2 regions of the Pararhizobium sp. DWP3-4 genome follow, and region 1 is predicted to be linked to the other one. Evidence: predicted binding sites of a transcription regulator. Region 1 holds the regulator's gene; the other holds the start of a gene.

Region 1 (10,436 bases):
CTTACACTTGGCAACATGGCTTCGCAGATCGTCGGCATGCGGCTGGTGCAGCCGGACGGCAGCATTCTCGCCATCGATGATAGCGAGCCGGACATGCTGAACGCCGCCCGCGTTTCCATCGGCATGCTCGGCGTCATCTCCGAAATCACACTACAGGTGATGGACAGCTACAATCTGCATGAGAAGCTGTGGCGCTGCACCTTCGACGAATGCATGGAGCAACACGACGATCTGGCTGCCAACCACCGGCATTTCGGCTTCTTCTGGTGCCCCGTGCCAGAGAGCCGCCATTGCTACTGCCTGCCGGATACATCCTCGGTCTCGACCACCACAAGCCTGTCTGACGTCTGCGAGATGAAGACCATCGACATCACCGATGCGCCGCCGATGGAAAGCGCGTTCGAAAAGATCGCCTATTCCTCGGAGATCTATCCGATCGAATATGTGCCGAACTTCCACGAGCTGGAATATGCGGTGCCGGTCAAATACGGCAAGCAGGCCTGCACCGAGGTGCGCAAGCTGATGCTGGAGAAACACCCGACCTGCATCTACCCGATCGAATACCGCTTCACCGCCGGCGATGGCGGCTGGATCAGCCCGTTCTTCGAACAGGATTCGATCACGCTCTCGGTCTCCGGTCAGCCAGGCACGGACTACTGGAACTACCTGAAGGATGTCGACGATATCCTGCGCCAATTCGGCTCCCGCCCGCATTGGGGCAAGCTGCATTTCCTGGGCAGCGAGGATGTGACGGCGCTCTATCCACGCGCCGGGGATTTCCGGGCGCTCAGGAACAAGCTCGATCCGGAGGGCCGGTTCTTGAATGATCATTTGAGGCAGCTATTTGGGTGAGACCAATCCTGCGCTGCGAAAAATTTTAGGAAACGCATGCATTAATATGAGATTGGAGCAGGAAATGAAGTCCATTTTTGTATCGATTGTTTTATCAGCATTTATGCTACTTCCCGCGGCGGCAGCGGGCGATGTTTTTGTTACCGGATGTACGTCGGAGAATACGCCTGTACGGATCAAGCTCCTTGCTTCGGTTAAGGATCAGCCGGCAATTCAGGCAGCTTTTCGAAGCTTCAGCAAAAGCAAGGCGGCGAGTTGGTTCCTTGAGCAGAAAAAACATCCGAAGGGCAAAGACTGGCAATCAGCCCTGGTCTCGCTCCAAGGGCAAAGCGGTGGAAGACTTTCGGAACAAAATCCTCTTCGCGTCGCAAAAACCATTTCTTTTTCGAAAAAAGCATCGACCAAAAGGGTCTATTGCGGCGGTTAGGAAAGCGGCCACCAGCAAGAAGTGATGTACCGCCTCTTCCCAGGCACGGAAGCAACAATCAAGCTTCCGGGTTTTCTTCCGCCGCAACCACCTTCGGGCCGCCCTTGGCGACGCCGACCATGGCGGGGCGCAGGACGCGTTCGCCGATGGTGTAGCCGGCCTGGACCACCTGGACGACGGTGTTGTTCGGAACTTCTGCATTCGGCACTTCGAACATCGCCTGATGGAAGTTCGGGTCGAATTTCTGGCCGACCGGCTCCAGTTTCTGGACGCCATGACGCTCCAGCGCCGACAGCATGGCGCGTTCGGTCATCTCGACGCCTTCGATCAGCGCGTTGAAGCCGACATCGCCGGCCTCGCGCGCTTCCGCGGGGATGGCATCGAGCGCGCGGCGCAGGTTGTCGGACACGGCCAGCATGTCGCGGGCAAAGCCGGCGACGGAATAGGATTTTGCATCCTTGACGTCGCGCGCGGTGCGGCGGCGCAGGTTGTCCATTTCAGCGGCAAGGCGCAGGTAGCGGTCGCGCATGTCGGCAGCTTCAGCCTTGGCAAGCTCCAACGGATCCGGCTCGGAAACGGCGGTATCGACCTGATCATCGGCGGCTTCGGCATAGGCGGCAGCTGCTTCGTCCGCGTTCACTTCAGCACCGTGTTTGTTTATATCGTCGGTCATGACGGTCTCCGGAATGTCAATATGTCTAGGATTTGGTGTCGATATCGAGCTTTGAAGCCGAAAAATCAAGGGTACAATCGAAAGCTGCCGGAAAAACCGGCTTCTTCCCGGCCGATTACCGCGACAAACGCGACATCAGCTGCGCCGTATAGTCCACCATCGGCACAATGCGCGAGTAATTCAGCCGCGTCGGACCGATGACCCCGACAGCGCCGACGATCTTGTCGTCACTGTCCCTGTAGGGCGCCACGATCAGCGACGAGCCGGACAGCGAAAACAGCTTGTTTTCCGACCCGATGAAGATCCGCACCCCCGGCCCGCTTTCGGCCAGATTGAGGATTTCGATCAGGCTGTCCTTCTTTTCCAGATCATCAAACAGCATACGCAGCCGGTCGACATCCTCGGCGCCAGCCAGCCCTTCCAGAAGATTGGCACGGCCACGCACGATCAGCTGCGTCGGCTTGTCATCGGCCTCGCTGCCAGACCAGATGGCAAGGCCGCGCTCGACCAGATCCTGGCTCAGCGTATCGAGTTCGCGCCGGACGGTTTCCTTGACCTTCTCCAGCTGGCCGCGCACTTCCGGCAGCGTCTGTCCGGCGAGATGGGCGTTCAAGAAATTGGCGGCTTCCGTCAGTTGCGAGCTGGTGACGCCGGCCGGCAGCTCGATGATACGGTTTTCCACCTGGTCATGCTCGCCGACGAGGACCGCCAGCGCCTTGGTCGGCGTCAGCCGGACGAATTCGACATGCCGCAGCACCGGATCATTCTTGGCGGTGATGACCAACCCTGCCCCGCGCGACATGCCCGACAGCATCTGGCTGGCATCGTTCAGCAACGTCTCCACAGGCTGGTCGCGGTCGACGCGGCGCACATGCCGGTCGATCGAGGCGCGGTCCTCGGGCGACAGATCGCCCACCTGCATGAAGGCATCGACGAAAAACCGCAGGCCATTCTGTGTCGGCAGGCGCCCGGCGCTGATATGCGGCGAATAGATCAGGCCGAGGTCTTCGAGATCGCTCATGACGTTGCGGACGGAGGCCGGCGACAGCGACATCGGCAGGATGCGCGACAGGCTGCGCGAACCCAGCGGCTCACCGCTTTCCAGATAGCTTTCCACGATGCGACGGAAGATTTCGCCCGACCGCTCGTCGAGCGCCGAAAGCCTTTCCCGCATTGCAGATTTATCCAGGACCATTCGAACGCAAAAACCCATGTTGTTGAAGTCAATTGGAATATAGTGATCCCCGCCCGGATAGCAAAAGGGAAATTGGCTGGAAAACCCGCCGTACGCGCCTTTTGGCCCTCCTCCACTCTTTTAGAGCAAATGATTTCCCTTCCTCCCAAGTTAGGTTAGAAGGCTGACAAACATCACAGGAGTTCATGATGCGGCCTTCCGGCAGAAAAACCGACCAGATGCGCAAGGTTTCCTTCGAGCGCAATGTTTCCAAACATGCAGAAGGATCCTGCCTGGTGAAGTTCGGCGATACGCATGTGCTGGTCACGGCGAGCCTGGAAGAAAAGACGCCACCGTGGCTGCGCAACAGTGGCAAGGGCTGGGTTACCGCCGAATACGGCATGCTGCCGCGCGCCACCGGCGAGCGCATGAAGCGCGAGGCAGCCTCTGGCAAGCAGAGCGGCCGCACCCAGGAAATCCAGCGACTGATCGGCCGTTCGCTGCGCGCGGTGGTCGACTTGAAGGAGCTCGGCGAGCGCCAGATCTCGATCGACTGCGACGTCATACAGGCCGATGGCGGCACCAGAACCGCCTCCATTACCGGCGCCTGGATTGCGCTGCGCGATTGCCTTGCCTGGATGGAAGCCCGCAACATGATCAAGGTGGAAAAGGTCCTGAAGGACCATATCGCTGCGATCTCCTGTGGTATCTTCGCCAATCAGCCGGTGATCGATCTCGATTATCTGGAAGACTCGGCCGCTGAAACCGATGCCAACTTCGTCATGACCGGCTCCGGCGGCATCGTCGAGATCCAGGGCACGGCCGAAGGCAAGCCATTTTCCGAAGAGGAATTCGGCACGCTGCTCGGCCTCGCCAAGAACGGTATCGCCGAACTGGTGGGCATGCAGAAGCAGGCCATCGGGGGCTGAGCCATGGCCGCACCGTTCGAAGGCATTCTGGAGACGGCGCTCTATGTCGATGATCTCGATGCGGCAGAGGCGTTTTACGGCTCCGTTCTCGGCCTCGAGAAAATCAGCCGCGCCAGCAACCGGCATGTTTTCTTTCGCTGCGGTCCCGGTGTTCTCCTGATCTTCAATCCGGTGGAAACGCTGACACCGCCGCTGCCGCATGGCACGCAAGGTCCCGGGCATATGTGTTTTCGGGTAGCAGCCGGTGATCTCGATGCCTGGAAGAAGAAGCTGTCGGAAGCCGGGATTGCGATTGAATCCGAAGTGATTTGGCCGTCGGGCGCACGTTCATTTTATTTCCGCGATCCGGCTGGAAACAGCCTGGAATGCGCCGAAGCCCGTCTTTGGAATATCGACTGACACGAATGGGCGGAATGCCCGCCGGATGAGAAAGACGCAGATGCGCAAGCTTGAAGACAAGACCCTGATCGTTGCCAGCCACAATGCCGGCAAGATCCGCGAAATCCGCGACCTGATCGGCCCGATGGGCTTTGAAGCCAAATCGGCGGCCGATCTCAACTTCGTCGAACCGGATGAAACCGGCACGACCTTCGAGGAAAATGCCACGATCAAGGCACTGGCCTCGGCGAAAGCCTCCGGTCTGCCGGCGCTTTCGGACGATTCCGGCCTTGTGGTCGATGCGCTGAACGGCGACCCGGGCGTCTACACCGCCAATTGGGCGGAGACTTCCGACGGGACGCGCGATTTCACTATCGCGATGCAAAAAGTCGAGACCGCCCTCCAGGAAGCCGGAGCCACCGCCTTCGACCGGCGCACCGGCCGTTTCGTCTCGGTGCTGTGCCTCGCCTGGCCGGATGGACATGTCGAACTGTTCCGTGGCGAAGTGGAAGGCCATATCGTCTGGCCGCCGCGCGGGGACCAAGGTTTTGGTTACGACCCGGTCTTTCAACCGCTTGGCTACGACACCACCTTCGGCGAAATGAGTGCTGCGGAAAAGCACGGCTGGAAACCGGGCGATTCCGAGGCGCTGTCGCATCGGGCGCGGGCGTTCAAGCTTTTTGCCGAGACGTGCCTGAGTGCTTGAGAGGCCCAGGCCGGCCGTTTGCTCCGAATGTGGGTAATTACCCCCCTCTGTCACTCCGTGACATCTCCCCCTCAAGGGGGGAGATCATTCTTTTCCCTCAATGCCCAAAAGCCTGCGGCTAATCTCCCCCCTTGAGGGGGATATGTCGGCGTCGCCGACAGAGGGGGGTGACCCGGCTCCGATTTCAGACATAGAGATAAAAGACCAAACCATGTAAGAGGCGGGATAGCGTTTAGCGTCTCCGGTCTCTAAATGTGCAGACAACACGACCCTAACGACATCGCGCCCGAGCGCCTGAAAGACCTGAAAACAGAATGGCCACTTTTTCTTCCATCGGTGACAGCAAGGAGCCCGGATTCGGGGTCTATGTGCATTGGCCCTTCTGTGCTGCCAAATGTCCCTATTGCGACTTCAACAGCCATGTCCGGCATCAGCCGGTCGACCAGCCGCGTTTCGTCACCGCATTTCTCACCGAAATGGCGGCGATGCGGCATATGTCGGGGCCGCGCACCGTCACCAGCATCTTCATGGGCGGCGGCACGCCGTCGCTGATGAACCCTTCGACGGTCGAGGCCATTCTCGATGGCATCGCCAATCTCTGGCACGTGCCCGACGGCATCGAAATCACCATGGAGGCCAACCCGTCCAGCGTCGAGGCGACCCGTTTTCGCGGTTATCGTGCCGCCGGGGTCAACCGGGTTTCGCTTGGCGTGCAGGCGCTGAACGACCGGGACCTCAAGTTTCTCGGCCGGCTGCACAATGTCGAGGACGCCCTGAAGGCGATCGGCCTGGCGCGCGACATCTTTCCGCGCATGTCGTTCGACCTGATCTATGCCCGCCCGAACCAGACCGTCGAGGCCTGGGAACTAGAACTGAAGCAGGCCGTCTCCTATGCCGTCGATCACCTGTCGCTCTACCAGCTGACGATCGAAGAAGGCACGCCCTTCTATGGCCTGCACAAGGCGGGCAAGCTGATCGTGCCGGATGGCGAGCATTCCGCCGTGCTCTACGAGGCGACGCAGGAGATCACCGAAGGTTTCGGCATGCCGGCCTATGAGGTTTCCAACCATGCAGCACCCGGCGCCGAGAGCCGCCACAACCTGACCTACTGGCGCTATGGCGACTATGCCGGCATCGGCCCGGGCGCCCATGGCCGCCTGACGCGCGGCCGCAACAAGATCGCCACAGCGACGGAGCGCAAGCCTGAAGACTGGCTGCAACTGGTCGAGGAGCACGGCCACGGCATGGTCGAGCAGGAAGTGCTGGGCTATGACGAACAGGCCGACGAACTGTTGCTGATGGGCCTGCGGCTGAAGGAAGGCATCGACCTCGTGCGCTGGCAGGACCTGTCCGGCCGAGAGCCCGATCCGGACCGCGAACAGTTCCTGATCGAACACGGCTTTATCGAGCGGCTCGGCAATTCCCGCCTGCGCTGCACGCCGGCCGGCATGCTTATCCTCGACGCGGTGGTTGCCGATCTCGCCTGCTAGAGCAATTCCAGCAAAAGTGCGTCGCGGTTTTACGTCCGCAATTGCGCCAAGACAAGAAGCTGGAGCGTTTTCGCGATTCGGAGAAAAGCGGAAATGCTCCAAGTTCTATTCAAACGCTGCGAGATATTTTTTGGCGATCGTATCCAGCGTCGCCCGCTCGTCAGGCTCCAGCAGCGCCGTCAGCCGGTGCTGGTTGGCGACATGGGCGGTCACAGTGCGTTCGACCAGAGCAAGCCCTTCCGGCTTCAGCGCGATCAGCACGCTGCGGCGATCTTCCGGATTGGTCAGCCGTTCGACGAGCCCGGCCTTTTCCAGCTGGTCGATCCGGTTGGTCATCGTGCCCGACGTGATCATCGTCGTTGCCAAGAGGTCGCCCGGCGACAGCCGGTAAGGCGGGCCGGAGCGGCGCAGGGCCGCCAGCACGTCAAAGCTCGCCGACGACAGTCCGAACTCCGAAAAGGTCTTCTGGACCTCGCGGCTGAGATAGGTCGATAGCCGCGCCAGCCGGCCGAGAAGCCCCATCGGCTCGACATCGAGATCCGGACGCTGCTTGCGCCATTGTGCCAGAATTCTATCGACGTGATCTTCATCCATGGCTTCTGGTACGCAGAATTCATCTTGACGTCAAGATAATCGCGAGTATCCTGATTTTATCTTGAAATCGAGATACTTTAAATGAAGATAAAATCCGCATCCCTTACCGATATAGGCCTGACCGCCATCGCACCCGCCATCTGGGGCAGCACCTATCTGGTCACCACCGAATTCCTGCCGCATGGCTATCCGCTCACCGTCGCCATGCTGCGCGCCTTGCCGGCAGGCCTCATCCTGCTCTTTATTGTCCGGCAATTGCCGCAGGGCATCTGGTGGGCGCGCAGCTTCATTCTGGGTGCGCTCAATTTCTCGTTCTTCTGGGCGATGCTGTTCGTCTCGGCCTATCGCCTGCCCGGCGGTGTTGCTGCGACCGTCGGCGCCATCCAGCCGCTGATCGTCGTCATGCTCGCCCGGCTTTTGATCGGCACGCCGGTCAAGACGATGGCGATCATTGCCGGCAGTGTCGGCATGGCCGGCGTCGCCCTGCTGGTGCTGACACCCGGAGCAGCGCTCGACCCGATCGGCATCATCGCCGGGCTAGGGGGCGCGGTCTCCATGGCGTTTGGGACAGTGCTGACACGCCACTGGGCGCCGCCTGTGTCGAGCCTGACCTTTACTGCATGGCAACTCACCGCTGGCGGTCTGTTGCTGTTGCCGGTAGCCCTGCTGTTTGAACCGGCGCTACCAATGCCGACCACGGCCAATATACTTGGCATGGTATGGCTCGGCCTGATCGGCGCCGCCTTCACCTATCTCCTGTGGTTTCGCGGCCTGTCCAAGCTGGAACCAGCAGCCGTCGCATCGCTCGGTTTTCTCAGTCCGCTGGTGGCCACACTGCTCGGCTGGGGCGTGCTGAACCAGAACCTAACGCCGCTGCAGATCATCGGCATGGCCGCCGTGCTGGTCAGCGTATGGCTCGGGCAACGGGCGCAGATGGCGCCCCGTGCTGCAGTACCGGTCACGCCGAAAACCGTCAGCCCTTAGCGGCCTTGTCCCTTGCGGCCGCCAGCCCCTTGGAGATCGGCCCGGCGATATCGGCCGACAGCATCGCCGTCAGGCCGGCCGCAGTCGTCCCGCCGTACTCGGTAAAGACCCTAACAGTATCGGCCGGTGTTTCCGAAGCATCGGCCATCCACGCGCCGGAGCCGAGAAAGAGCTGACGGACGGCGGTATCGGCAACATCCGGAGCCACGCCGTTCTCGATCGCATCACGGATCATCACATCGGCGAACGCCGCAATGAATGCCGGGCCGGACCCTGTCAGGGCGGTGAAATAATCCAGCTCGCTTTCCGCGGACAGTTTTGTCGTCTTTCCGGAGCAGGCAAAGAAGCCGTCGGCAAAAGCAGCGTCCGCAGCAGTTACCCCCGGTGTCGAAAGCCAGGGGGTAAAAGAAAGCCCCTGCTCGGCGCAGGCATTCGGCATGGCGCGAATGACGCGTTCGCTTTTGAAGCGCGCAAGCAGCACTTCTGCAGGCACGCGAGCCATGACCGAGATGACCAGCTTGCCGGACAGATCAAGCTCCAGCGCATCGATATCCTCTGGCCGCACCGACAGAATGACGATGTCCGCCTGAGCAGCCAGCGACTTGTTATCGGTAACAAACCGGATATCCGGCCAGGCCTCGAATCCTGCTGTCTTGCCGCTGCGCGACGACAGGATGAGATCGGTGGCAGCGACGAAGCCCTTGGCAAGGGCCGGTCGAAGCAGAGCCCCGCCCAGCCAGCCGGTTCCGCCGATGACGCCGAGCGTCGTCAAGCCCACTCGCCCTTGCGCATCACCGGAACCTTGGCGCCATCGACGCGAACGCCGTCGATATCGACTTCCCCTGAACCGATCATCCAATCGATATGGATCAGGCTGGAATTGCCGCCCTGCGCCGCGATCTGTTCCTGGCTGAGCGAGGCGCCGTCAAGGAAGCATTTCGAATAGCACTGGCCGAGCGCGATGTGGCAGGAGGCGTTTTCATCAAACAGCGTGTTGTAGAACAGCACGCCGCTGGCCGAGATCGGCGAGGAATGCGGCACCAGCGCCACTTCGCCGAGGCGCCGCGCGCCTTCGTCGGTATCCAGCACCTTGTTCAGGACCTCTTCGCCCTTCGATGCCTTGGCCTCGACGATGCGGCCACCTTCGAAACGAACCTGGATATTATCGATCAGCGTACCCTGATGCGACAGCGGCTTGGTGCTTGACACATGGCCATCGACGCGCAGCGCATGCGGCGTGGTGAAGACCTCTTCCGTCGGAATGTTGGGATTGCAGGTGATGCCGTTCTTTGCAGTCGAAGCACCGCCATGCCATTCATGACCGTCGGCGAGCCCGACCGTCAGGTCGGTGCCGGGGCCGGTGAAATGCAGCGCGGAAAAACGCTCGCCGTTCAGCCATGTGGAACGCTTGGCGAGGTTGGCATTGTGCTGCCCCCAAGCCGCGATCGGATCGGCGACATCGACGCGCGAGGCGGCAAAGATCGCATTGGCGAGTTTTTCGACGGCAACAGCTTCGGCATCGTCCGGGAACATCTGCCTCGCCCAGGCGGGGTTGGGATAGGAGACGATGTTCCAGTTGATGTCGAAATTGGAGATTTTCTCCAGCGCCGGCTTATAGGCCATCGACATGGCCTTGTTGGCGCGCGCCACCTTGGCCGGGTCCTGGGCGGCCAGCATCATCGGGTTATCGCCGGAGATGGCAAGACGGGCGGTGTTGCCGGCAAAGGCTTTGGCCATGCCGTCGTAAAGCCAGCCACTGGCCTTGTCGAAGCTCTCGTCGGGGGCATGGGCATAGCGGGCGAGCGTCGTATCCTCGTCGGAATAAAACGTCGTCACCAGCCCGGCCCCGGCAATATAGGCATGCTCGGTGATCAGCCGCACCAGCGGTAGCGCGGCAATCGGCGCCGTGATCAGGAGATCCTGGCCACGCTCAAGCCTCAGCCCCACCTTGATGGCGACTTCGGCGAGCTTGTCCAGTTTGACGGGATCGATGGCTTGGTGAACGGGAGAGGTCATCGCATATCCTGCTGGCTGTTTTTTCCGAACCACTGGTTTAGAGCGCTTCATCTGGAAACGGAAGGCTTTTGCGATGACCAGGTCAGGCGGTAATCTTGCTGTGCGTCAGAAGATGAGCGCCATGATGGCGCAGGAAGGCGAGCAGCCGCTCCGGATAATCCGCCTCCACGGCACCCACCACGCTCGGCCGGACGGCAAGCATCTGCCGCCATG
Region 2 (6,320 bases), on a different contig from region 1:
GGTATCGGCAGCCGGACGCTTGTTGCCGGTGAAGGACTACATCAACACCAACCTGATCGACAGCGACCTTCATATCGGCTCGGTTGCCGCAGTGCTTGGCGTGACGCCCCGCTATGTCCAAAAGCTCTTTCAGCAGGAAGGGACGACTTTCTCGCGGTACCTTCTCGACAGGAGACTGACCGCAGCCAAAAAGCGGCTGTTGCAGAACAACGGTTCAAAACCGATCAGTGCCATCGCCTATGATGTTGGCTTCGGCGACCTGTCCTATTTCAATCGCACCTTTCGCAAGCGCTACGGAATGGCACCATCCAGCGTCGGCAAGACCCGAATTGGTTAGCCGCAGCCTGCAACGCATGACGACATCCTCTGCGCCTCTACAGGAACATTGGCCGCGCCTGATACATTCCGTCACACGGCCACATCTGCATATGCTCCAATGGCGGCGTGAGGCGGTGATTTTGGGCGGCTTGTGGCGGTCGATGACTATGCCGTGACGCCGTGTTCGCCATATCCGGCATCGTTTATCGCTTGCGGGGTTGGTGACGAAACAGTCGTGGCGCAGATTTAACATCATCATGCCCAGGCGGAAAATATCATGCACAGGCCGGGATGCTGGCCTTCTTGCCCTTCACCTGCACTACCCTAAATTTGAAGAAAACTCAGGGGCGGGGTCGGCACGGCTTCCGATTCCAGAACTCCGGCAGGGTGCATTGCCCGCGATGCATCGATTTTATGCAAGGATATATCCGCGCTGGGTGCTATCGATGCATGCCGATATCTCTTGCGGCAGAGAATTGACTCTAACATGCCGGGCGTTTGCTGAATGTATATTCCATATGTTCGATTGCTGGCCGTCTGTTTCAACGTTTCCAGGAATGACCATGTCCAAATTTACCGATGAGCGCCTGAATAAACTTCTCGCACTGGGAAGCCGCATCGAGAGCGAAGCCAGGCGGAAGCAGCAGGAAATCGAACTGGCCAAATCCAAGAAGGCTGATCGGAAACAATGGGTGGAGGAGAATTGGATACAGGTCTTCCGTCCGAAAATCGAAAGCCTTATCGAGATTCTCAACCAAAAGCTTCAAATGGCGGATATGCCGAAAATGCGGCTCACGGAGCCCGCTCCGGGAACGTCGTCAAAAGTCGAGATGGAAATCGCCAGCGAACTGACCGGACGCTCGATCAGAAGCGCGGTCAGCCTGACCGAAGATCATATCCAGTTCCAGCATTACCGCCGTTCATCAGCCCAAAGCGTATCGGTGGGGCATAATGTGATCGGACTGGACGATTTCACCACGGATAAGGTCAACGAAGTTCTGATCGACGTGCTCGATGCCTTTACCCGCGATTTTCCCAAATAGGGCAGACGCGCGCACCGGCAGTGCGCAGAGTGTGTTCGGCACCCTGTGCGCCACCGGGAGGCCCGTGCTTTGCAGCGACGGGCGTTAGAGATCAGCGATGCAAGAGGGCGCGCTGCTTGACGTGCGTTTCCCAGGTTGTGGCGGCCTCGGCAGCAGCCTGCTTGTTGCGGAACGCGAAGCTGTGCTGGCCACTTGCGCGGCTTGCGGGGCTGAAAGGCAGCGCATCATATTCGGTGCCCTCGTTGATGCCCACGGATTGAAGAACCGCTTTGATTTCGTGCACATAGCGTCCGGTGATGGCAAAATCGACGTTCATGGAGTTTCCTTCTCGGTACATGCCAAGCCCCAGGGCTTGTCATGGATTTCAGTGGTGTTCGTGTGCGGATCGGGCTTGTTGAAGGCCGGTGATTTTTCATAGAAATCTCGACCGAAGCCGCTGGCGGTGGGGCAGACGCGGCTCGGCAGTATCCACGCGATCGGGATACCGCCTTCGAAGCCGACAAAATTTTTCGGAAGACAGTTCTGGCATTGCCCCGATATGGGGTGCTTGTCTTGCGCTGTTGGTAGACGTTCGCGTCGAGCACGGCGTTCTCCGCACCGAGTTGATAAAACCCGGCGCGTTCAGTCTTTCGGGCGCTTCTTGGAATCCGCCGGCTTGTCGGCGACGGCCTTGTCTGCTGCGGGCGCAGACGGCAGCTTCAGCTCTTCTTCAGTCTTGGGGCGAAACTTGATCATCTCGATGGTCTTTCGGTTGTGCTCGGGACGGTGGAGAGCTGGCATTTGCGCCAAGAAAACAAGGTAAAACGAGCGAACTGTTCAGAAATATGCCTTGTCGACAGCCATGCAGGCGCCGAGCGCCAAAGACAAAGTCAATGTCCACTGGATGAAGAAGAGAACATATTGAAAGTGATAAATGGAATCGAAGAATGATTTCATCGCAGGACTCCCGTGATAAATCGGATATCCGCTAGTTTAACACACTACACTGGATTTATGTTTTAATTATTGGAACACACAAGGATTGTGATTGTTCATTGGCACAGAATGATTGCTGGCACTCCTAAGCGGAGAGTGCTACTCCTCAAGCAGGGGAGAAGCCATCCGGCTGTGCCCATTAAGGAATCCAAACATGGCTGATACCAATTTCCGCCCGCTGCATGACCGCGTCGTCGTGCGCCGTATCGAGGCCGAAGCCAAGACCAAGGGCGGCATCATCATTCCGGACACCGCCAAGGAAAAGCCGCAGGAAGGCGAAATCGTCGCTGTCGGTACCGGCACCCGTGACGACAAGGGCGCTCTCATCGCGCTCGACGTCAAGGCTGGCGATCGCATCCTGTTCGGCAAGTGGTCGGGCACCGAAGTCAAGCTCAACGGCGAAGACCTTCTGATCATGAAGGAAGCCGACATCATGGGCGTTATCGGCTGATCTCGGCCTCATCGTTTTTCCTTCTCATGAAGACCAGTGGGCGATGCGCCCGGGAGTTCTTTCTATGGCTGCCAAACAAATCAAATTCGGCCGTGACGCGCGTGAAAAGCTGCTGCGCGGCGTCGATATCCTCGCAGACGCCGTCAAGGTCACGCTCGGTCCGAAGGGCCGCAACGTCATCATCGACAAATCCTATGGCGCACCGCGTATCACCAAGGATGGTGTGACGGTCGCCAAGGAAATCGAGATCGAAGACAAGTTCGAAAACATGGGCGCCCAGATGGTGCGTGAAGTGGCTTCGAAGACCAACGACATTGCCGGTGACGGCACCACGACCGCGACCGTCCTTGCCCAGGCCATCGTGCGCGAAGGCACCAAGGCCGTTGCTGCCGGCATGAACCCGATGGACCTGAAACGCGGCATCGACCTTGCCGTGACGGAAGTGGTCAAGGGACTGGTGGCCAAGGCCAAGAAGATCAGCACGTCGGAAGAGGTGGCCCAGGTCGGCACGATCTCTGCCAACGGCGAAACGGAAATCGGCCAGTACATCGCGGAAGCGATGCAAAAGGTCGGCAATGAAGGCGTCATCACGGTCGAAGAAGCCAAGACCGCCGAAACCGAGCTTGAAGTCGTCGAAGGCATGCAGTTCGACCGTGGCTATCTCAGCCCGTATTTCGTCACCAATGCTGAAAAGATGGTTGCCGAGCTCGAGGATGCCTATGTCCTGCTGCACGAAAAGAAGCTCTCCAATCTCCAGGCTCTTTTGCCTGTGCTGGAAGCCGTCGTTCAGACCGGCAAGCCGCTGCTGATCATCTCGGAAGACGTCGAAGGCGAAGCGCTCGCAACGCTCGTGGTCAACAAGCTGCGTGGCGGCCTGAAGATCGCCGCCGTCAAGGCTCCGGGCTTCGGCGACCGCCGCAAGGCCATGCTCGAAGACATCGCGATTTTGACTTCGGGGCAGGTGGTGTCCGAGGATATTGGCATCAAGCTTGAAAACGTCACGCTCGACATGCTCGGCCGGGTCAAGAAGGTTACCATTACCAAGGAAAATACCATCCTGGTCGATGGTGCCGGTCAGAAGGCCGAGATCGATGGCCGCGTCGCTCAGATCAAGGCCCAGATCGAAGAAACCACATCCGACTACGACAAGGAAAAGTTGCAGGAACGTCTTGCCAAGCTTTCGGGCGGCGTTGCCGTTATCCGTGTTGGCGGTGCGACTGAAATCGAAGTGAAGGAAAAGAAGGACCGTATCGACGACGCGCTGAACGCAACCCGTGCAGCGGTCGAAGAAGGCATCGTTCCAGGCGGCGGCACCGCTCTGCTGCGTGCCTCGATCGTTCTCGATCTCAAAGGTGCCAACGACGACCAGACCGCCGGCATCAACATCGTGCGCAAGGCACTTCAGTCGCTGGTTCGCCAGATCGCTGAAAATGCAGGCGACGAAGGCTCGATCATCGTCGGCAAGATTCTCGAAAGCAACACCGACAACTTCGGCTACAACGCCCAGACCGGCGAATTTGGCGACATGATCGCCATGGGTATCGTCGATCCGGTCAAGGTTGTCCGTACGGCCCTGCAGAATGCAGCTTCGGTTGCTTCGCTGCTGATCACCACGGAAGCCATGATTGCCGAACTGCCGAAGAAGGATTCGGCTGGCGGTGGCATGCCTGACATGGGCGGCATGATGTAACGGGTTTCCGTTTCGCAAACACCGACAGCATTCCAAACCAGGAGGGGTCCGGCATCCGGATCCCTCTTAATTGTTTGATACAGAACGATCTTTAAACTGACCCGTGCGCTAATGCCCGCATTTCCACGGACGCACGTTTCGGCTGGCGCTGTCCAGCACGAAACCCGGGTTGCGGCAGAGTTGCCCGGAGCGGGCCACGCCGGCACATTGAAATTGTGTTATCGTAATCGACCAACGACGGCTGCGCTCAGGCACTCCATCTTGGGATGGTGATTGGTCACGAAGCTGAGCGGACATCGGTTACGAGCTTCGGCGCCAAGCACCCGGAGTTGCGCCAACGACAGTCGAGAACACCCTGGTAAAATGGCTCTGATCTGCAAAACCGCAAGTGATGGCCACTTCGGCAAGCGAAGCGTTGGACGTTCGCAGCATCCCACGGGCGCGGTCTATCCGTTCGCTGAGAAGCCACTGATACGGTGTCATCCCGGTCGTTTCCCGAAAGGCGCGAATGAAGTAACCACGCGACAAGTTGCAAGCCTCAGCGACTTCCGCGATCGAGATGTCGCCCTCGATCTTTTCAAGAAGAATGCTCTTCGCCAGGTCCTCATGCGCACGCGAAAGCGTTCTTACCCGGATGGGGGTGGCGTTTCGTCGTCCGCCATAACGCTGAACCAGATACGTCCCGATCGCCGTCGTCATCTGGTCGACGAACAGCGCGCTTGCTTCCTCTGGCCTTTCAAGAGCCGGGATCAGCGCACGCGCAAGATTCGCAAGTACGATATCCTTGGATGCGGTTGCAGCGGATATTGACGTCACCCCGGTCAGTTCGGCCTCATCGGCGAATTTAATGAGCGATGCTTGCGAAATTTCGAACAAAAGGAAATCGAAAGGCGTGCTCAGATCTGCTTTGTAGGCTTCGGCGAGATCGCGGATGTAAATCGAGTTCTCCGGGAAAACGTGGGTCGTCGCATGATGGTTGTGGAATATGCGGCGCGTATGGCCTGCAACGGCCGAGACCCCGAGCACAAAACCTCGATTGCTTGCCGGCGTCTTCACCTGATCGAGCCGGGTGCCGGATGTTGCCTTGCGAAAGACAGCGATGTCGGAGGTCGTCAGCGATTGATTGACAGCCAATTGCGTCAAAGAGCAACCGAACCCATCGGTCACTTGCCGAGCAGAATATCCAATATTACCGGTGGGGACTGGGGCCAAGACACATTACCTCCCTCTCGAAAACGCTGGATGCTGAATCAGTCGACTGTGGTTGCTCAAGGATTCCTCAATGCTAACAATCAGTCGAATTCCTCGCTCAGGATGCTTTTCTACAAGATAACCGCTTGAATGAAGGATAGATAGGTTCAAATGGCGGAGCCTGAGTTGCAGATACAGAATTCGCTGTTCAGATGATCGAGGCAAATGTGAGTGAAGTGTTGGGGGCGAGTGATAGGATTGCGGCAGGGTTTGGTGTCGAAGCGATAAAAGCACTGGCGATCAGGCCTCTTCGCGACGCGCAACTCTCCGTCATCTATCTGGATCGTTCTTACGAAGAGGGCGACGACCCGGTCATTCTTCCGCCGGACGATGCGTTTCTGGTGATGCTCTATCTCGCTGATGTCGATCATTGCGACATCTGGCCGGACCGGCCCCCAGCACCTCTGAAAAGATATCCCAAAGGCTCGATCTGCCTGATCAATTTAAGAGACGGTTCCGCAATTTCAGTGCGGGGACGTTTCGAAGCGCTCGCCTTCCATATCCCAAGTGCGCATCTCTCCGAGCTTGCTGAGGAAGCGGGCGAGCCGCAGATCGATGATCTTGAGATTTGCCGCGGAATTGACGATCAGGT

Evidence for each region. Region 1 encodes HrcA, which represses chaperone genes, less so after heat shock. Its sites were predicted from a motif close to GTTAGCACTCNCNNNNNGNGAGTGCTAAC; they were not measured.
Region 2: the regulator HrcA is predicted to act here: its motif matches at 2,412-2,440, upstream of groES (co-chaperone GroES).

What each region holds. Positions count from the first base shown of each region.
Region 1 is NZ_JAFCXF010000006.1:395,647-406,082, reverse strand. It holds gene ACP7E6_RS18190 (D-arabinono-1,4-lactone oxidase) at 1-852, shown strand, start outside; gene ACP7E6_RS18185 (hypothetical protein) at 917-1,279, shown strand; gene grpE (nucleotide exchange factor GrpE) at 1,338-1,952, opposite strand; gene hrcA (heat-inducible transcriptional repressor HrcA) at 2,068-3,126, opposite strand; gene rph (ribonuclease PH) at 3,336-4,055, shown strand; gene ACP7E6_RS18165 (VOC family protein) at 4,059-4,454, shown strand; gene rdgB (RdgB/HAM1 family non-canonical purine NTP pyrophosphatase) at 4,495-5,139, shown strand; gene hemW (radical SAM family heme chaperone HemW) at 5,454-6,629, shown strand; gene ACP7E6_RS18150 (MarR family winged helix-turn-helix transcriptional regulator) at 6,735-7,223, opposite strand; gene ACP7E6_RS18145 (EamA family transporter) at 7,305-8,207, shown strand; gene ACP7E6_RS18140 (pyrroline-5-carboxylate reductase family protein) at 8,197-8,979, opposite strand; gene ACP7E6_RS18135 (aminopeptidase) at 8,976-10,223, opposite strand; gene ACP7E6_RS18130 (glutathione S-transferase family protein) at 10,306-10,436, opposite strand, start outside.
Region 2 is NZ_JAFCXF010000015.1:28,636-34,955, forward strand. It holds gene ACP7E6_RS26070 (helix-turn-helix transcriptional regulator) at 1-337, shown strand, start outside; gene ACP7E6_RS26075 (hypothetical protein) at 765-1,361, shown strand; gene ACP7E6_RS26080 (hypothetical protein) at 1,453-1,677, opposite strand; gene groES (co-chaperone GroES) at 2,491-2,787, shown strand; gene groL (chaperonin GroEL) at 2,852-4,477, shown strand; gene ACP7E6_RS26095 (helix-turn-helix domain-containing protein) at 4,778-5,611, opposite strand; gene ACP7E6_RS26100 (helix-turn-helix transcriptional regulator) at 5,896-6,320, shown strand, end outside.